DNA from 4 places in the Vagococcus sp. 211 genome. Region 3 is predicted to be linked to each of the others. Evidence: riboswitches for the same ligand, from Rfam matches in the RefSeq annotation. Region 3 holds a riboswitch; each other region holds the start of a gene.
What was found. A riboswitch is a leader RNA that binds a small molecule or an ion and turns the genes downstream of it on or off. The one in region 3 is predicted to bind thiamine pyrophosphate.
Positions count from the first base shown of each region.

Region 1 (2,204 bases), 830 kb from region 3:
TGATCATAGTGATTGATGAGTGTAATCTGTTGGTCTTTATGCTCTCCTGATAATAAGAGAATAGAAAGACGTTGTGTGGTTAAAACATCTTGATTACCGTGTTGATCCATTGTATCTACCTGACTTATTGTCTCTGTGTCTGTCACTTTTCCAACACTTAAGGAGTAATTGGGGTATTGGAAAGATTGGTATAAGATGATAAGTAAGAAAGTGATGAGGCCAACACCTATAAATGAGTACACAGGTTTCATCGTTAAAAGGCTCCTCTCTAAGATTAAATCAAAGTTTAGCACAGATAAAAGGAAAGAATCAAATGAGGTAACGGTCATTTATTCTTCCGTATATTTAGGGATAAGTGTTACAATAAAAAGGAATAACTAAGAATATGGGAGGTTAAAAAATGTCGAAACATAAAAAAATAATCCGTGTCATACTATTAGGTGGCCTTATTGTAACCTTGAGTGGTTGTACGGATATGTTTAACTGGATGAAGGATTTTAAACAAGACTTTGCAGGATTAGAAATGGTTGTCCAAACGTATGATACTAATTCTCAGCTTATTGATAGTGTCAGTGGAAAATCTGTCAAAATTGAGCGAGACACCAAATTTGATAAGACAGGATCTGATGGTGAAGTTCGGAAGGATTCTAAAGTTATCGCATTGACAGTAGGCGGGAAATCAATGACTCATGTGGGTTCTTCTCTTATTGCCTACGAGCAAGGAATGGATAATATCTTTGAAGATTATGCTAAAAAGGTAGACATTGATAATCAAAATAAAGCGGTTCCTGTGATGAATAGTATGTACAATGAATTTCAAAATAAATTTACAGGAAAAGCGAAAACGATTTTAATTAGAAGTCAAGATGGTAACCCCTTGGCGACATTTAGTGGCGATAGCATTCGTATATCAGATACAGAAGTTCCCTCATCTACTAATTTTTTAGTAGATGGGAAACGATTATTTGTTTATCGGTGTGATTACACTGTTTATGACAATGATTTATTGAAATAAAGGTATTTAATAACAAATAAACGCGTTAATTTGACAGATATACCAATGAATGAGAGAATAATAGATAACTAAATACCGTTACCATCACAAAGGGGAGCTTCAGCTGAGATTGAATTCAGACATTCTAAACCCTAGAACCTGATTTTGTTAGTACATTCGTAGGAATTGTGATGGAGTAATCTCAAGGACATTACTCCCTTTTTGTGTGGTCGGCAAACATTAAAAGGGGGATTTTTTTATGTCACAACAGAAAAATAGAATTTGGTTAGAGGGAGCAATTGTCGCCGCTCTATCTATGGCACTTTCCTTTATACCGCTAAAGTTTGGTCCAGGTTTTTCGATTTCAATAGGTATGTTTCCTTTGATTGTTTATGCTTTTAGAAGGGGAACTAAGCCAGCTCTAATGTCAGGATTGATGTGGGGATTACTGCATTTTGTCATGGGGAAAGCCCATATTTTGACTGTATCACAAGCTTTAATTGAATATTTATTGGCCTACACCTTTATCGGAATGGCAGGTGTGTATTCTAACAAAATAAAAGAGGCAGTTAGGTCTAACAGTCGTTCTGTTTATCTCTATTTGGGCTTGGGGACAGTGGTAGGAATCATTAGCCGATATGTTTGGCATGTTGTTGCAGGTGTTATATTTTGGGGTAAATATGCAATGTGGGGCTTAAGTCCGCTGATGTATTCTCTCGTTATTAATGGAACAAGTGCTATACTAACAGGATTAGCTACATACGCACTGCTTATTTTAACCATGAAAAAAAATAAAAAGTTATTGTTACCATCATAAATAAAATAAAAAGAACCGATAGGGGGACTATCGGTTCTTTTTGTGTCGTTTGTTACTATCTTTTGTTTGTTATATTCAGCGATAAGGTTTCCTGTTTCTGTGACGTTGGACCATTTGGACCACCATTAAAAGGATAAGAATAGGAAAGAATAATTTAATGATGATGGCTAGAATACCACTTACCAATTGAAGAATTAGCCACAGACCAAAAATGAGAGCAATTATTGCTACAACATAGGTCCAATCTCTAGATTGTCTCATGTCACACCTCCTGTATCACTTGATGTCTCAATTATACCAAGTGAGAAGAGAAGATACGTCAACCTCTAGACTGATTTTTATAGTAGACCTTTAGTAGGACAAAAGCCACAGTACTAGTTGCAATCCCTGCCA
Region 1 is NZ_CM150475.1:161,841-164,044, forward strand. It holds gene ACVWM0_RS00880 (YibE/F family protein) at 1-251, opposite strand, end outside; gene ACVWM0_RS00885 (DUF5052 family protein) at 401-1,015, shown strand; TPP riboswitch at 1,096-1,197, shown strand; gene thiT (energy-coupled thiamine transporter ThiT) at 1,254-1,811, shown strand; gene ACVWM0_RS00895 (hypothetical protein) at 1,887-2,072, opposite strand; gene ACVWM0_RS00900 (ECF transporter S component) at 2,131-2,204, opposite strand, start outside.
Region 1: it holds a riboswitch for thiamine pyrophosphate, as region 3 does, so the genes downstream of both, thiT (energy-coupled thiamine transporter ThiT) here and ACVWM0_RS04965 (ABC transporter permease) in region 3, are expected to answer to the same signal.

Region 2 (2,204 bases), 760 kb from region 3:
CTGAAACACCATCCCAATTAACCCTGCCTTCTCTGCAATACTACGAGTCCCTTGGGCTTTACCCTTAATCAAAACATCTCCCTCATACTCTAAAGGAGCAAAGCCTGCCATAATGCGTAATAAGGTTGATTTACCGCTGCCACTATCGCCTCTAAGTAAACTCAAGCTACCTTCTTCAAAACCGTAATCAATGTGTGTAAAAATGGACCGTTCTCCTCGTTTAAAGGAAACATTATCTAACACTAATAGTGACATTAGCTTGCCACCGCAAGTCGTTGTACTCGGTTATATCCTTTCATGATAAGAGAAACCATCGCAACGCCAAAGAACATCACAGACAAGAGTCTCACTACAAATAGTGACAGAATCATCCCAAATCCAAAGGTTCCGTAACCGAATTTGAAAAACTCATAACCAAAACTCAAGACAGTTGTACCAATCGCACCATAAACAAGAGGAACGATATCAAAACGTTTGTATTTTGTCACCATAAAACCAAGCTCTGTACCTAATCCTTGAAAGAAACCTGATATTAATACGCCAGGTCCAAAATACGAACCGTATAACATTTCAGCCAATGCTGCTAACAATTCCCCTAAAAGAGAGCTACCTTTTTTCGGAATAAGGATCCCGGCCATTGGTGCCGCCATCGTCCACATACCGAATAAAATTTCATTCGCAAAAGGAGCCAGTCCTAAGGGTGTTAATGCAGCGCTCAATATGGCATATAAAAATCCTGCTCCCATAAAGACACCACCGAATAAAAATGCGATAAATGCTAATAAAACAACATCCTGAACTGACCACTTGTTACTATTGTTCATACAAAAAAGCCTCCTTTTTATTCCTAAATTAGAAACAAAAGAAGGCTCAGCTCAACAAAATTTATCTAGACTCGTCCAATTTCTCCATAAAAAAAACCCTTCCATAAATAATATGGTTGGGCGTTAAGTTTACAGAATCAAATGAACAAGATAAACTCTTATTCTTTAATAATCATTGAATACATTTCTCTTCGCCAGTACTAACTGGAGCAGATTCAATGGGTATTATCTCAGCTTTTACGCACCCCAAATGTTACTAATATTAAGTTGTGACCAAAGTATAGCATGCTTTCTTTTTTTTAACTAGGGTAAAAATAATTTCAATTAAATAACGGATTATTAAAAAAACAAAGGAAGTAAAGAGAATCAACCAACAATCTATGTAAGCGTTATTATAAAATGTTATAATAAAGGTGCGATTTAAATTTATTATTCATCGTTCAATACTCTTATCGATTTAGCTATTACCATGACATTTACCTAAAATAAATAGGCACTTTTAAAACCTTATAGAGCAAACCATAGCTACCTATTGAGTGTTATGCCATACCTCTTATTTCTAGCTAAAATTAACTTTTATCTTCAGCTATCAGCAATGACAATTTGAGCAAACCCTTCTTTTAATTGTCCGTTTTGAGTTTCTTGAAAAGATAACTCTCCGTCTTCTGCCCCATCTACTAGCCATACAAGCGGCTTACCTTGATGAAGGACAAACAAATAAACATGTTGTTCTGAACTAATAACATCTCCGTAAACAGACACCAATTGATAGTCGCCTACGCCATTTTCAGACCATTCTAACGTTATCACATCACCCTCTGTTACCATTTCTAAAGAACCATCAAGCAATTCTTTTGGTAACCTAGTTCCACCCAACATCACAGATTGAGTCTCTGTGTATTCCTGGTAGGATTGGCCCATGCTTTCACCCCAATCATTCATAAAACTATGTAATGCTTGCTTCTTATTCCCATCCCATTTTCCTTCACTCGCCTTCCCTAATGTTTCTTCTACATCAGGAAACTCTGATGCCTTCTTCTCATCTTCTTCATGTTTGAGTGCAAGCACCGCTTTTTTGTGAGTCAAAGCTGATTTAGATAGATAGTTAGAACCAAATTCATACCCCATAACCTCTTCATACAACGCCAATGCCTCCACGTAATTGCCAGAGTCTTCTTCCGTTTTCGCCAGCATAAATGCTTCCATTTGTTGTTGATAGTCTTTTCCTAAATTACGTTTCGTTTTATACTCTGAAGCTCTCTCAAAATGCTCTCTTGCTCGATTATAATCTTTTTCAATGAGTGCTATTTCTCCAGCATTCATTGCCGATTCATAGGCTTTTGACGCATTACTACACCCTGTTAACATACTCACAAACAA
Region 2 is NZ_CM150475.1:1,756,817-1,759,020, forward strand. It holds gene ACVWM0_RS08455 (ABC transporter ATP-binding protein) at 1-255, opposite strand, end outside; gene ACVWM0_RS08460 (ECF transporter S component) at 255-824, opposite strand; TPP riboswitch at 994-1,083, opposite strand; gene ACVWM0_RS08465 (DUF4767 domain-containing protein) at 1,407-2,204, opposite strand, start outside.
Region 2: it holds a riboswitch for thiamine pyrophosphate, as region 3 does, so the genes downstream of both, ACVWM0_RS08460 (ECF transporter S component) here and ACVWM0_RS04965 (ABC transporter permease) in region 3, are expected to answer to the same signal.

Region 3 (2,204 bases):
AATATGATAACTTTCCTCTTCTACCAATGGTTCTTGTTTCCCTCTTATTTTAGCACTTTCTTTTTTCCGGTAATCATTAGGAGTGACATGGTATTTTTTCTTAAACACTTCTGTCAGACGCTTAGCACTAGGAAAGCCATTATTTAGTGCGATTGTGATTACTGGTAAACTTGTTTGTCTTAAATCCGCTGTCGCATGTTGTAACCTAACTTGGTCCACAAAACGTGAAAACGTAATACCTGTTTCTTCCTTAAAAAGACGAGACAGATAGGCCTCTGAAACATAATCATTTTTAGCGAAATCAGTTAAGGATAAGCGATTGGCGTAATGTTTTTCAATATGAGCTATCATGGATTGAATCTTAGGATGACCGCTATCTATATCTAGGTTGTAAGCTTTAGTATGATTCACTACCAAAGCTGTTTTATTCATGTATTGTAAAAAACTTAGTAAATAACTCGTGCTAATAAAGGGCTGTACCGCTTCTTTTACCTCGAAAGCATCTAAGATAAAACGAAAAAATTTTTCTTTGAAAATCACTCGTTCTTCTTCTGCCATATAAACAAGTTTTACATCGTTAAAAAAGGGACGCCAATCATCAGCAATGATTTTTTCTATCTCAGAAAAATAAAAACGGACGTGAAGCAAATGATTGTGCTGATTATTATTCTTAATCATTAACGAATCAGAATGATTCATTAAATAAAAATTATCCTCATTAAGATAATCTAGTGTGCCTTCTTTATCTAATTCAAACGAGCCATGGAGAGAATAAATTAGTGAAAAAGAATGACGATTGTTGTTAATTCTCTTGTTATTCTTTATGGTTATCAGCTCTATATCGTACAGATGTTTCTTTGTCATAACTGCTTCCTCCTCACTAAATGTTAAAATAAATTGACCCCCATTTTTTTTAATGTTACACTTCACCTATAAATGAATAGATCAGGGGAGGCTACGTGTTAGCCTGAGAGTAAGTAATAACTTTGACCCTTAGAACCTGTCGGTTAATACCGTCGTAGGGAGACTTTGTGTATACCACAACCATTCGACGAGGGCTCCCCTGGTCTTTTTTTATTGTTAAGGAGTTGACTCTATGTGAAAAAACGTTGGATCTATCCAACCAGTAGTTTAATTATTTTTGTTGGCATATGGGAATTACTTGGCAGACTATTAAAAGTCCCTGCTTACATCTTACCTGTCCCAACACAGATTTTTCAATCATTAATCACCGAATTTAATGTCTTATTAACCCACAGTCTTGTGACACTCACTGAAGCATTGATTGGCTTGATACTTGCGGCCATACTTGCTCTTGTTATCGGGATTGCGATGGATGCGTTTCAACCTGTTAAGTGGACCATCTACCCCCACTTAGTTATTTCTCAAACGATTCCTATTTTAGTGTTAGGACCTATTTTTTCTATTTGGTTTGGTTTCGGTATGACCCCAAAAATTTTAATGGTCGTCCTGATGTGCTTCTTTCCTATTTCAGTTGCTTTTACTGATGGCCTAAAAAATGTGAATCAAAAGAAGATTACCTTACTAAAAACATACGGGGCATCAACAAAACAAATCTATCAACGGGTTAAAATACCTGAAGCCTTCCCTGCCTTTCTATCTGGCTTAAAAATATCTGCTACTTACTGTATTGGTGGTGCTATTGTTGGAGAATGGCTCAGCGCATCAGCGGGGCTTGGGTACTATATGATTCGTGCCAAAAACGGGTATCTACTAGACAACGTGTTTGCGTCAATTATTATGATTATGACATTAAGCTTGCTTCTAAATGCAAGCGTTTCACTTATTCATTATATACTAATTAAGAAAAGGATGATTCCAAATGAAAAAAATTAAATGGTTGGTTATCAGTAGTATGGCTTTATTAACATTGGGGGCTTGTGCCACAAACAATGAAAAGAAAGAAACCACAGACAAAGATTTGAAAGAAGTCACCCTTATTCTTGATTATTTACCTAATACGAACCACACAGGTATCTATGTAGCGAAAGAAAAAGGCTACTATAAAGAAAAAGGCATTGATTTAACGATTATTGAACCAGGACAAGATAGTACCAGCCTGGCTCTTTTAGGAGCTAATAAAGGAGAATTTGCTTTAAGTTACCAAGAAGACTTGACCTACTCTGCAGCGTCTAAAGACCCAATTCCTGTTAAAGCCATTGCCACGGTGTTAGAACACAACA
Region 3 is NZ_CM150475.1:993,802-996,005, reverse strand. It holds gene ACVWM0_RS04970 (helix-turn-helix domain-containing protein) at 1-864, opposite strand, end outside; TPP riboswitch at 938-1,042, shown strand; gene ACVWM0_RS04965 (ABC transporter permease) at 1,099-1,857, shown strand; gene ACVWM0_RS04960 (ABC transporter substrate-binding protein) at 1,844-2,204, shown strand, end outside.

Region 4 (2,204 bases), 770 kb from region 3:
ATAGTATAACATCAAAATAACCAAATTTCTCAATCGAGTCAGGAGACTGATTAAAAAATTTGGTTATCCTTTATTCTTTTGTCGTATTGCTCCATTCATAGACAAACAATAACATCGTCTTAGTGAACGAGACTAATTGTTTAATTGATACTTGCTCATTAACAGCATGGGCATGAAAAAAATCACCTGGTCCATAGATGGCTGCGGGAATACCAGCGTGTCCAAACCACCCACCATCCGTCACAGAGGGAGACACATCTACACTGGCTTTTTGATTGTGAATAGTTTCATGTTGCGTTTCTAACAACCGGATGCCTGGATGTTCTTTATCAATTTCTAAAGAAGGAAAAATCTCACCACGATCTTCAATCATTGATTGTCCACCCCATTCAAAAGTAGGTGGGTGGCTTCTTAACCAAGGATCAGCCTGAGCCACTCTTAATAAATGTTCCTCTATTTCTTTAGCTACTTCTTCATGCGTTTCATTGGGATAAAAATGAACCGTGATCCATAATCGGCATTCATCTGCAATAAAAGCAGCATGCCTGCCTCCTTCAATAACAGCAGGATTAATCGTGTTTGTTCCCGCAGGATAGCCAGGATAACTTTTTGTCACAGCCCACAAGTCTTCCAACTCTCTTAAGCCTCGCATAAGGACAGTCATTTTATCAATGGCACTGGCTTCATTCAATCCACCTCCAGCATGAATCATGTTACGACGTGTTGCATCATGAAACGTTCGCGGGTTCTTCACCCTTATCCACCCAGTAATAACCCCACCCTGCCCTTGAATATGCAGATCACTCGTGTCTACGACTAATGCAAAATCTGCGGCATACCCTCGCTCACAACACTGCAATGTTCCTGCCTCTCCAACCTCTTCTCCAATGACAGATTGAAAGGTAATATCACCTTTCAACTCCAGCCCAGCGTCGTTCAATAATTTCAAGGCAAGCAAAGCACCTGCTAGACCGCCTTTCATGTCTGCTGTCCCTCTTCCAATGACCACATCCTCTTTAACAATCGGAATAAAAGGGTTGGTTTCCCACTGCTCGTCCTCCCTGATTTCAGCAACATCCATGTGACCATTAATAATCAAACTTCGGTAGTCATCTGATTGTGTCCCTTTTTTAACGCCTACGACATTAGGATCTCCAGGATAGATATCCCATTTATCCACAGCATACCCCAACTCTTCTAAATAATGACCCACAAATTCTTGGGCATCGCCTGTATTCCTAGCAGGTGGAGCAGGGGTTTCAAATCGTACTAATGTACTCAATAGATCTAATAACTCTGATTGTCTTCCTTCAACTTCGTCTAGTAATCGTTCAATTCCTTTTTCCATTTTCCACAACCCTCTCTCTTTTACATAAATAAAAAACCACTTCTAGCTTGAGAAGTGGTTGGAATGTGTGCGGAAAGATAGAAATAAAAAACAGCACGTCTTCACCTCTTCCTTACGCTAGTATTAACTAGATCAAGTTAAAGGGTTAAGACCTGTGTCTCTCTCAGTTTTTTTACAAAACACCCCTAGTGGTGACTATTTAGTTATACGTATTATGTCATAAGCACTATAAACATTCAAGAAAATAATACAAGGTATTACGCATCAACGATGTCATAGAGTTCATACATCTCTTCAATCGTTTGAGGGATACCAGAATTTTTCAAGTAATTTTTTCGACGATTGTATAATTTGTCAATTAATTCCTTTTTATCTTTACTTTTACCATAATGTAGCGTTCTATGGCATGTCGGGCACAAAATAACTAAATTACCTGGAACATCTAAACTGTATTCAAAAGATTCCTGATGATACATCGGTATTAAGTGATGCGTTTCCACGTAATTTTTATTTGTTTTAACCGCAACAAAAGACTTATGTTTTCGATCAATTTCACAGTTAAAAGCAGACATTTCCAACGCAATTTCAGCTATCTCTGGATCTCTGACAAAATGGGTTTTCCCAGCTATTTCTGTTTCTTCAATAATAATGCTTGGTTGCGGTGTGAAACTTAACACTCTTTCCCTACCATCTGTTAGGAATTTTTCCATAACAATATTCAAGCTACGTTGATCTAAGGCATCCTCTGCCTCCAGATAACCAGGTAATGTATTAACATTTTCCTGTTTATATTTCGAATCATCAAATAACGCCATTTCTAAAAACATTCTATACGCCAAGGGGCTAAACTTAGAGA
Region 4 is NZ_CM150475.1:1,759,093-1,761,296, forward strand. It holds gene ACVWM0_RS08470 (acetylornithine deacetylase) at 71-1,348, opposite strand; TPP riboswitch at 1,441-1,545, opposite strand; gene ACVWM0_RS08475 (HNH endonuclease) at 1,606-2,204, opposite strand, start outside.
Region 4: it holds a riboswitch for thiamine pyrophosphate, as region 3 does, so the genes downstream of both, ACVWM0_RS08470 (acetylornithine deacetylase) here and ACVWM0_RS04965 (ABC transporter permease) in region 3, are expected to answer to the same signal.